DNA from 2 places in the Pseudomonas sp. PGPR N4 genome. Region 1 is predicted to be linked to the other one. Evidence: predicted binding sites of a transcription regulator. Region 1 holds the regulator's gene; the other holds the start of a gene.

Evidence for each region. The regulator FliA, encoded in region 1, starts transcription of late flagellar genes. The targets are predictions, from matches to a motif close to CTAAAGTTTNNNNNNNNNNNGCCGNTAA.
Region 2: AC58X1_RS02530 (methyl-accepting chemotaxis protein) is a predicted target of FliA. The motif match lies at 1,956-1,983, and genes of this name have one in related genera.

What each region holds. Positions count from the first base shown of each region.
Region 1 covers NZ_JCAUKV010000006.1:248,177-252,525, reverse strand. The annotation lists gene flhA (flagellar biosynthesis protein FlhA) at 1-130, shown strand, start outside; gene flhF (flagellar biosynthesis GTPase FlhF) at 142-1,452, shown strand; gene fleN (flagellar synthesis regulator FleN) at 1,545-2,378, shown strand; gene fliA (RNA polymerase sigma factor FliA) at 2,375-3,115, shown strand; gene AC58X1_RS21255 (chemotaxis response regulator CheY) at 3,220-3,594, shown strand; gene AC58X1_RS21250 (protein phosphatase CheZ) at 3,613-4,349, shown strand, end outside.
Region 2 covers NZ_JCAUKV010000001.1:564,768-569,116, reverse strand. The annotation lists gene AC58X1_RS02535 (cystathionine gamma-synthase family protein) at 1-159, opposite strand, end outside; gene AC58X1_RS02530 (methyl-accepting chemotaxis protein) at 290-1,912, opposite strand; gene AC58X1_RS02525 (DUF2256 domain-containing protein) at 2,033-2,197, opposite strand; gene AC58X1_RS02520 (cryptochrome/photolyase family protein) at 2,194-3,738, opposite strand; gene AC58X1_RS02515 (DUF6482 family protein) at 3,732-4,037, opposite strand; gene AC58X1_RS02510 (TIGR02450 family Trp-rich protein) at 4,173-4,349, shown strand, end outside.

The DNA.
Region 1 (4,349 bases):
CGGCCCGATCCGGGCAATGCTGTCGCGCTTCGGCCGCCTGGCTGTACCGAATTTGCATGTTTTGGCGTATCAGGAAATACCTGACAACAAGCAAGTCACCATCGTTGCCACCGTGGGCCCGAACGGCTGAGGTAGTGGAGTATGCAAGTTAAGCGTTTTTTCGCCGCAGATATGCGTCAGGCCATGAAGCTGGTCCGCGATGAGCTTGGCTCCGATGCCGCTATCATCGGTAACCGGCGCATCGCCGGCGGCGTTGAGCTGACCGCTGCACTGGACTACAAGCTGTCGGCGCTGGCGCCGCGGGTGCCCAACCCTGAGCTTGAAGACGAGCTGCGCAAGACCCAGTCGCGCATCGCTACCGCCCAGGCCGAACTGAGCAGCCGCAGCGATGCCGATGACGGCAACCGTCAGTTGTTTGCCGGCCTCTCGCTGACCGCTTCCGAGCCCTTGGTCGAGCCGCACGTCGAGCAGCCCGCCGCCCCGGCTGCGCCGGCAGTGGCGCCGGTTGATCCGCGCCTGTTCGATGCCATGCGCTCGGAGCTGTCCGGCCTGCGTGAACTGCTCGAAGTACAGCTCGGCTCGCTTGCCTGGAGCCAGTTGCAGGGCAGCAAACCGCTGCAGGCCAACCTCTGGCGGCGCCTGCAGCGTGTTGGCCTGACCGGTGCGCTGGCCCGTGAACTGCTCGACCTGACCGGCGAAATCGACGAGCCGCGGCAAGCCTGGCGGATGATCCTCGCGCACCTGGCGCGAATGATCGATGTACCCGAGATCGAACCGATCGAGGAGGGCGGAGTAATTGCCATGGTTGGCCCGGCCGGCATGGGCAAGACCACCACCCTGGCCAAGCTGGCAGCGCGTTATGTGCTCAAGTACGGCGCGCAGAACCTGGCGCTGGTGAGCATGGACAGCTTCCGTATCGGCGCTCAGGAGCAACTCAAGACCCTGGGCCGCATCCTCAACGTGTCGGTGACCTACGTCGACCCGGGCGAGTCCCTCGCTCAGGCCCTGGAGCCGCTGCTGCGCAAGCGTGTGGTGCTGATCGATACCGCCGGCCTGCAGGCCAGTGATCCGGCCCTGCGCATGCAGCTGGAGACGCTCGCCGGGCGTGGTATCGCTTCGAAGAATTATCTGGTCCTGGCAACCACCAGCCAGAAACAGGTGCTGACCGCCGCCTATCACAGCTACAAGCGCTGTGGCCTGGCTGGCTGCATCCTGACCAAGCTTGATGAAACCGCTTGTCTCGGTGAAGTACTGAGCCTGGCGATCAGTCATGAACTGCCCGTGGCCTATCTTACCGACGGCCCGCGTATTCCTGACGACCTGCACCTGCCGCGCAAGCACCAACTGGTCAGCCGCGCCGTCAGCGTGCAAATGCAGGAAGACCCCAGCGAAGAGGCCATGGCCGATATGTTCGCTGATCTGTACCACAACTCCGGCAAACGCGTGGGTTGAAGATGAACACAATGCAAAGTACCTACAGCAAGGGCTTTAATCACAGCCCTCCATGTGGCCTCGGTTCAAGCGCGACAAGGTAAAGAACAAATATGGGTAGCATGCATCCCGTACAGGTTATCGCCGTGACCGGTGGCAAAGGTGGCGTCGGCAAGACCAACGTTTCAGTCAACCTGTCCCTGGCGTTGGCCGAACTCGGCCGCCGGGTCATGTTGCTGGACGCCGATCTGGGTCTGGCCAACGTCGACGTGCTGCTGGGGCTGACGCCCAAGCACACCCTGGCCGACGTCATCGAAGGCCGCTGCGAGTTGCGCGACGTGCTCTTGCAGGGGCCTGGCGGGGTACGCATCGTGCCGGCCGCCTCGGGCACCCAGAGCATGGTCCATCTGCAGCCGGCGCAACACGCCGGGCTGATCCAGGCCTTCAGCGAGATTGGCGACAACCTCGACGTGCTGGTCATCGACACCGCTGCCGGTATCGGCGATTCGGTGGTGAGCTTTGTCCGCGCCGCGCAGGAAGTGCTGCTGGTGGTGTGCGACGAGCCGACCTCGATCACCGACGCCTACGCGCTGATCAAACTGCTCAATCGCGACTATGGCATGAACCGTTTCCGCGTCCTTGCCAACATGGCCCAGAGCCCGCAGGAAGGGCGCAACCTGTTCGCCAAGTTGACCAAGGTCACGGACCGCTTCCTTGACGTCGCCCTACAATACGTCGGCGCCGTGCCGTACGACGAATGCGTGCGCAAGGCGGTGCAGAAGCAGCGTGCAGTTTACGAAGCCTTCCCTCGCTCCAAGTGTGCGCTGGCGTTCAAGGCCATCGCGCAGAAGGTCGATAGCTGGCCGCTGCCTGCCAACCCTCGTGGGCATCTGGAGTTCTTCGTCGAGCGCCTGGTGCAGCCCACCAGTGCGGGACCAGTGCTATGAGTGCAAGCGGTTTTCAGATGTACAGCAAGGCTTCCAAGGACGCCCAGTACGAGTTGGTCGAGCGTTACGCGCCGCTGGTCAAGCGCATCGCATACCACCTGCTGGCGCGCTTGCCGGCCAACGTGCAGGTCGAGGACCTGATCCAGGCCGGCATGATCGGCCTGCTCGAAGTGTCCAACAAATACGATGCCAGCAAGGGCGCCAGCTTTGAAACCTACGCCGGTATCCGCATCCGTGGCGCCATGCTCGACGAGGTCCGCAAGGGTGACTGGGCGCCACGTTCGGTGCACCGCAATACCCGTATGGTCAGCGACGCGATGCGCGCTGTTGAAGCAAGAACCGGTCGCGACGCTAAAGATCACGAGGTTGCTGCCGAACTCCAATTAGGTCTCGATGATTATTACGGGATTCTGAACGATACCCTGGGCAGCCGACTGTTCAGTTTTGACGACCTGTTGCAGGACGGCGAACATGAAGGTCTGCACGAGGATGGCGCCAGTGCGCAGGTCGAACCGTCGCGTGATCTGGAAGAAGAACGCTTCCAGACGGCGTTGACCGATGCGATCGCCAACCTGCCGGAACGCGAGCGGTTGGTGCTGGCGCTGTACTACGACGAAGAGCTCAACCTCAAAGAAATCGGTGAGGTGCTGGGGGTCAGCGAGTCGCGTGTCAGCCAGCTGCACAGCCAATGCGCGGCACGTCTGCGCAGCCGGCTGGGTGAATGGCGAGCGCGTTGAAACCGGGGTCGCTGCAGTCGTTTTGACGGTGTACCGAATTGATTGAATGCGCGCTCGGGGCCGAGCGCGTTTAAGACTGCTTGGAGGTCTAATTGAACAAAGACATGAAAATCCTCATCGTTGACGACTTTTCGACGATGCGGCGGATCATCAAGAACCTCTTGCGTGATCTGGGCTTCACCAATACCCAGGAAGCCGACGATGGCCTGACCGCCATGCCGATGCTCGAAAGCGGCCACTTTGACTTCCTCGTCACCGACTGGAACATGCCCGGCATGTCCGGCATCGACCTGCTGCGCAAAGTGCGTGCCGATGAGCGTCTCAAGCATCTGCCGGTGCTGATGGTAACTGCCGAAGCCAAGCGTGATCAGATCATCGAAGCGGCCCAGGCCGGCGTCAATGGTTACGTGGTCAAGCCGTTCACCGCCCAGGTGCTCAAAGAGAAGATCGAAAAGATCTTCGAACGCGTGAATAGCTAAATCACGCCAGGGGGCGCCATGGACTCTAACAACAACTCTTTGGGTGAGTTTGAAAACACCCTGAAGAAGCACGCTCAGGAACTGGTCGAGAGCCTTGAGCGCGGCCGGTTTGGCGATGCGGTGCAGCTGATTCATCAGCTCAACCAGACACGCGACCGTGGCCTGTACCAGGAAGTCGGCAAACTGACCCGCGAGCTGCACAGTGCGATCGTCAGTTTCCAGATCGACCCGGCAATGCCGCAGGCCGAGGAAGTCTCGCAGATCACCGATGCCACCGAGCGTTTGTCCTACGTGGTCAAGCTGACCGAGGGTGCCGCCAACCGCACCATGGACCTGGTCGAAGCGAGCACCCCGGTACTCAACGACCTGGCCGGTGAGGCCCAGGCGCTGAGCACTGACTGGCAGCGCTTCATGCGCCGTGAAGTGGCCGCGCCGGAGTTTCGCGATCTGGTCAAACGAGTCGACAGTTTCCTGACGCACAGTGCCGAGGGCAACCGCAAGGTGTCCGGGCACCTCAATGACATCTTGCTGGCTCAGGACTATCAGGACCTGACCGGCCAGGTGATCAAACGCGTCACCGCGTTGGTCACCGAAGTCGAAAGCAATCTGCTCAAGCTCGTGCTGATGGCCAGTCAAGTCGACCGCTTTGCCGGTATCGAACATGACCACGATCAGTTGCGTGCTGAAAAAGATCAAGAAAAACATCCGACTCGGGGTGAAGGTCCGCAGATTCATGCCGATAAGCGTGAAGACGT
Region 2 (4,349 bases), on a different contig from region 1:
CGCCACGTCATACCAGGTATCGATATCGTCGTAGCCATAGGCGGCGCTGGCCACGATCGGTGTCTGGGTAGCGTTGTAAGGGTGGCTGACCTGCTCGCCGCCCCACACTACGCGGGTGCCGGCGCCGACCTTGGCGTCGAGGGTTTTCTTGTTGTTCATAGCCAGTCTCGCATCAAGGGAGCACGTTGGTGCTCCGTTTGGGTATGCGAGGACTATAGGGAAGGCCAGCAGCGCTGAAAAACGATGTAATGCTGGCCTGAGGGCGGTTTATTTTAATGGCTGGAGTGTTTCACAGCTGAAAGCGTTTCATCATCCCGTTCAAACCAATCGACAGGTTGGCCAGTTCCTGGCTGGCTGCGCTGATCTGGTCGGCGCCTTCCGAGGTCTGCAGGGCCAGATCGCGGATGTTCAGCAGGTTGCGATCAACCTCGCGCGCGACTTGCGCCTGCTCTTCGGTGGCGCTGGCCACTACCAGGTTGCGCTCGTGGATGGTCGAGGCGCCGTTGGTGATCTCATCCAGCGCCTCGCCGGCCAACTGCGCCACTTCGAGGGTATGCGCAACCTGCTGACTGTTGCTGAGCATCGAGTCGACCACCCGCGCGGTGCCGGTGCGGATGGCATTGACCATTTCCTCGATCTCCAGCGTCGAGCTTTGGGTACGCGCCGCGAGCGCTCTGACTTCATCGGCTACGACCGCAAAGCCTCGGCCAGCCTCACCGGCCCGTGCGGCTTCGATGGCCGCATTGAGCGCCAGCAGATTGGTTTGCCCGGCAATCGCACCGATCACATCCAGCACCTTGCCCACCTCCTGCGACTGCACCGACAACGCCTCGATCTGCGCCGAGGCCTCCTGCACGTCATGGCGCATCTTGCCAATCGAGCGAATGGCTTCGGCTACCCGCTCGCGCCCGCGCTGGGCCGCTTCTTCGGACTCGCGTGAAATGCTCGAGGTGCTGACGGTGTTGCGCGCCACCTCTTCCACCGCCACGCTCATCTCGGTAACTGCCGTAGCGGCTTGCTGGATCTCGTCGGTTTGCCGGCTGAGGTCAGTGGAGGTCTGCCGAGTGATCGCCGACATCTGTTCACTGGCTGCTGCCAGTTGCTGGGACGAGTCACCGATCAAGCGCAGCGCATCCTTGAGGCTGGCCTGCATGGCCGCCAGTGCACGCATCAACTGGCTGGCTTCATCGTTGCCGCTAGCCACCACCGCCTGCGACAGGTCACCGGCGGCGATGTCCTGGGCCACGGCAATCGCCGCACGTAGCGGGCTGACAATGCTGCGGGTGAGCAGCCAGGCCAGGCTGATTGTCAGGAGCAGTACTAGGCCGACCACGCTCGCAGTCAGCCACAAGGCGCGCTGATAGTCCTCGCGGGCCTCGGCGGTATGTGCGGCGGCCGCCTCGCTGCTGAGCTTGACCAGGCTGTCATACAGCTCTCCGGTGCGGGTGGAGATATCCTGCATGGTGCCGCTGAGCATGCCCTGCATCGGCTCCAGCCGATTCTGATCGGACAAGACCTTGTACTGGTCGAGCAGTACCCGATATTGGCTGATCAATTGCTGCATCTCGGCAAACACCGGCTTGGCCTGCGCCGGCATCACCGCGCTGTAGCCCTGCAGACCCTTGTCCAGCAGGCCTTTGAGCTCCTCCAGGCGCGCCAGGGTGGGCGCCAGTTGTGCAGGCTGACGGGCGATGGCCATGCGCATGGTGATGATACGCAGCCCCAGCATGTGGCTGCGCACTTCGCCAAGGTAGCGCGTGCCGACGTTGGTCACCTGTTCGGTGTACACCACCGCTTCGCGCATGGTGGAGATCTTGTTGATGGAAAACACGCCGAGGATCACCACCAGTGCGGCGATCAGGCTGAAACTCAAGTAAGAGCGAGTGGCAATATTCAAGTGGCGCAAGGACATGGCTAGACTTCCGAATGCGAAGGGTGAGCTGCACTACCCATTACGTTCGGCGCCTTTTAGCCAAAATTGAGCGCTCAAAAGCGGATCATGCTCGATAATCGAACAGTTCCAGCGTGGCGCTCAGCAATCCGCCTGAGTGTCCTCGCCCGGGGCACTGCGCCGCGCTCGGCGGCAGCGCTCAGAGCAATATTTCACCTCATCCCAGCACCGCTCCCAGCGCTTGCGCCAGCTGAACGGCAAGCCGCAGACCGGGCAGACCTTTTGCGGCAGATGGGCTTTTTTCAAAGCGTTTCTCCTGCGTCGAGCCTGGCCAGCAGCGTCTCAGCACGCTGCCAAAGCGCTTCTCGGCGTTGCGGGTCCATCCCGGCCAGGCCGCGATAGACCTGCGCCAGCCGCGGGTTGAGCGCCAGTTGCTGTTCATGGCGCATGAGGAAGTGCCAATACAGCGAGTTGAACGGACAAGCCTGCTCGCCCAGCGACTGCTCGACCTGATAAACGCAGTTGCCACAGTGGTCGGACATCCGCTGGATATAGCGGCCGCTGGCGCAATAGGGTTTGGAGCCCAGGTAGCCGCCGTCGGCATGCATGACCATGCCCAGCGTGTTGGGCAACTCGACCCACTCGAAGGCGTCCAGATATACCGCCAGGTACCACTCGCAGATCTGCGCCGGGGCGATGCCGGCGAGCAAGGCAAAGTTGCCGGTGATCATCAGCCGTTGAATATGGTGTGCGTAGCCCAGCTCGAGGGTCTGCCCGATCGCCTGAGCCATGCAGCGCATGCCGGTGTTACCGGTCCAATAGAACTCGGGCAGCGGACGCTGGTTGCCAAAGGTATTGAGCTCGGCGTACTCCGGCATGCGCAGCCAATAGATGCCATGCACGTACTCGCGCCAGCCGATCAGTTGGCGGATGTAGCCTTCGGCCGCGTTCAGCGGCACGCGGCCCTGGCGGTAAGCGGTTTCGACATCGCTGCACAGCTGGCGCAAATCCAGCAGGCCGATGTTCAGCGCCGCGCTGATGCGTGAATGGAACAGAAACGGCTCACCTTCAGCCATGGCGTCCTGATAATCACCGAAGGCGGCCAGGCCGAAGTCGAGAAAGTGCTGCCAGAGCCCCTGCGCCTGGGCATGATCGACTGGGTAGTCGAAGCCGTCGACCTTGCCGTAGTGGCTGGCAAAGCGCTCGCGCACCAGCGCCACCACCGCTTGGGTGATCGCGTCTTGGCTGAACCGCGCCGGGAACGCCCCGCGCAGAGTGCGTGGCAGGCTCTTGCGGTTGTCGCGGTCAAAGTTCCAGGCGCCGCCCAGCGGGCTGCCATCGTCTTCGAGCAGCAGCCGGCAGCGCTTGCGCATCGACCGATAGAATTGCTCCATCCGCAGCTGCTCGCGGCCTGCCGCCCAGCCGGCGAAGGCCTGGCGCGAGCAGAGAAAGCGCCGGTCAGGGTGCCACACCTGAGCCACCGGGCAACTGCGTAACGCTTGCTCAAGGCGCCACTCGCCGCATTCGGTGAAGTGCACTTCGCTTGCACCAAGCTCGGCCTGCCAGCGTTGGACTTCGCCGGGCAGGCTATGGGTATTGCTGGAAGCATCGAGTTCAACATAAATCACTTGCCAACCATGCTCACGTAAAGCTTTAGCAAAGTGTCGCATCGCACTGAAAATCATGATTATTTTTTGCGGATGATGCGGCACGTAGCTCGCCTCGTCCTGCACTTCAGCCAGCAGCAGGATGTCACGCTGCGGGTCCAGTGCCTGGATCGAACTCAGGTCGAATGACAGCTGGTCACCGAGTATCAGGCCCAGTCGCGGAGTACTTGCGGCTACCACGTCTGCTCCAGTGACAATGGCAGGCGCAATGGCTCGATCTGGCCTTCGCGCTGGCCGCACATCTCATCGTGGACTACATGCTGGACGAGCACACAGCGCATTGCCGGGAAGCCCGCGAGCAAACTGCGCAAGTGCGTCGACGAGCGCAGGTGCATCGGCCTGCCGCCCTCACCGGCCAAAGTCTGCAGGCCTGTTGCGGTACGCACCCTGAGCAGGTAAATGCCGCCCTCCAGGGACAGCAGCTCAAGCTCGTCGACTGAATCCGCATCAGCAAGACTGCGCAACTGCTGCAAGGTGATCGAGGTAGTACGGGTAGCGTCGGTCATGTGGGAGCTCCCTGTGACAAAATGGCGATTCTTGTACAATCCGCAATGCGTGTATAAGTCTATAGCCTAGACGCAAAGATATCAGCAGCCACCGCGCATGGAGCTCTTATGAACAGGTTCAACCCCCGCAAACTGGCGCTGTCGAAATGGACAGCACGCGCGCCGCAAAACCGCGAGAAGCACTTCATCGTCACACAATTGCTGTGTGATGACGAAGGCACGCCGCTGCAAGTCGAGCTGCAGGCGGTGCTGACCGGGCGCAGTGAAGTGTTCGACTGGCAGGAA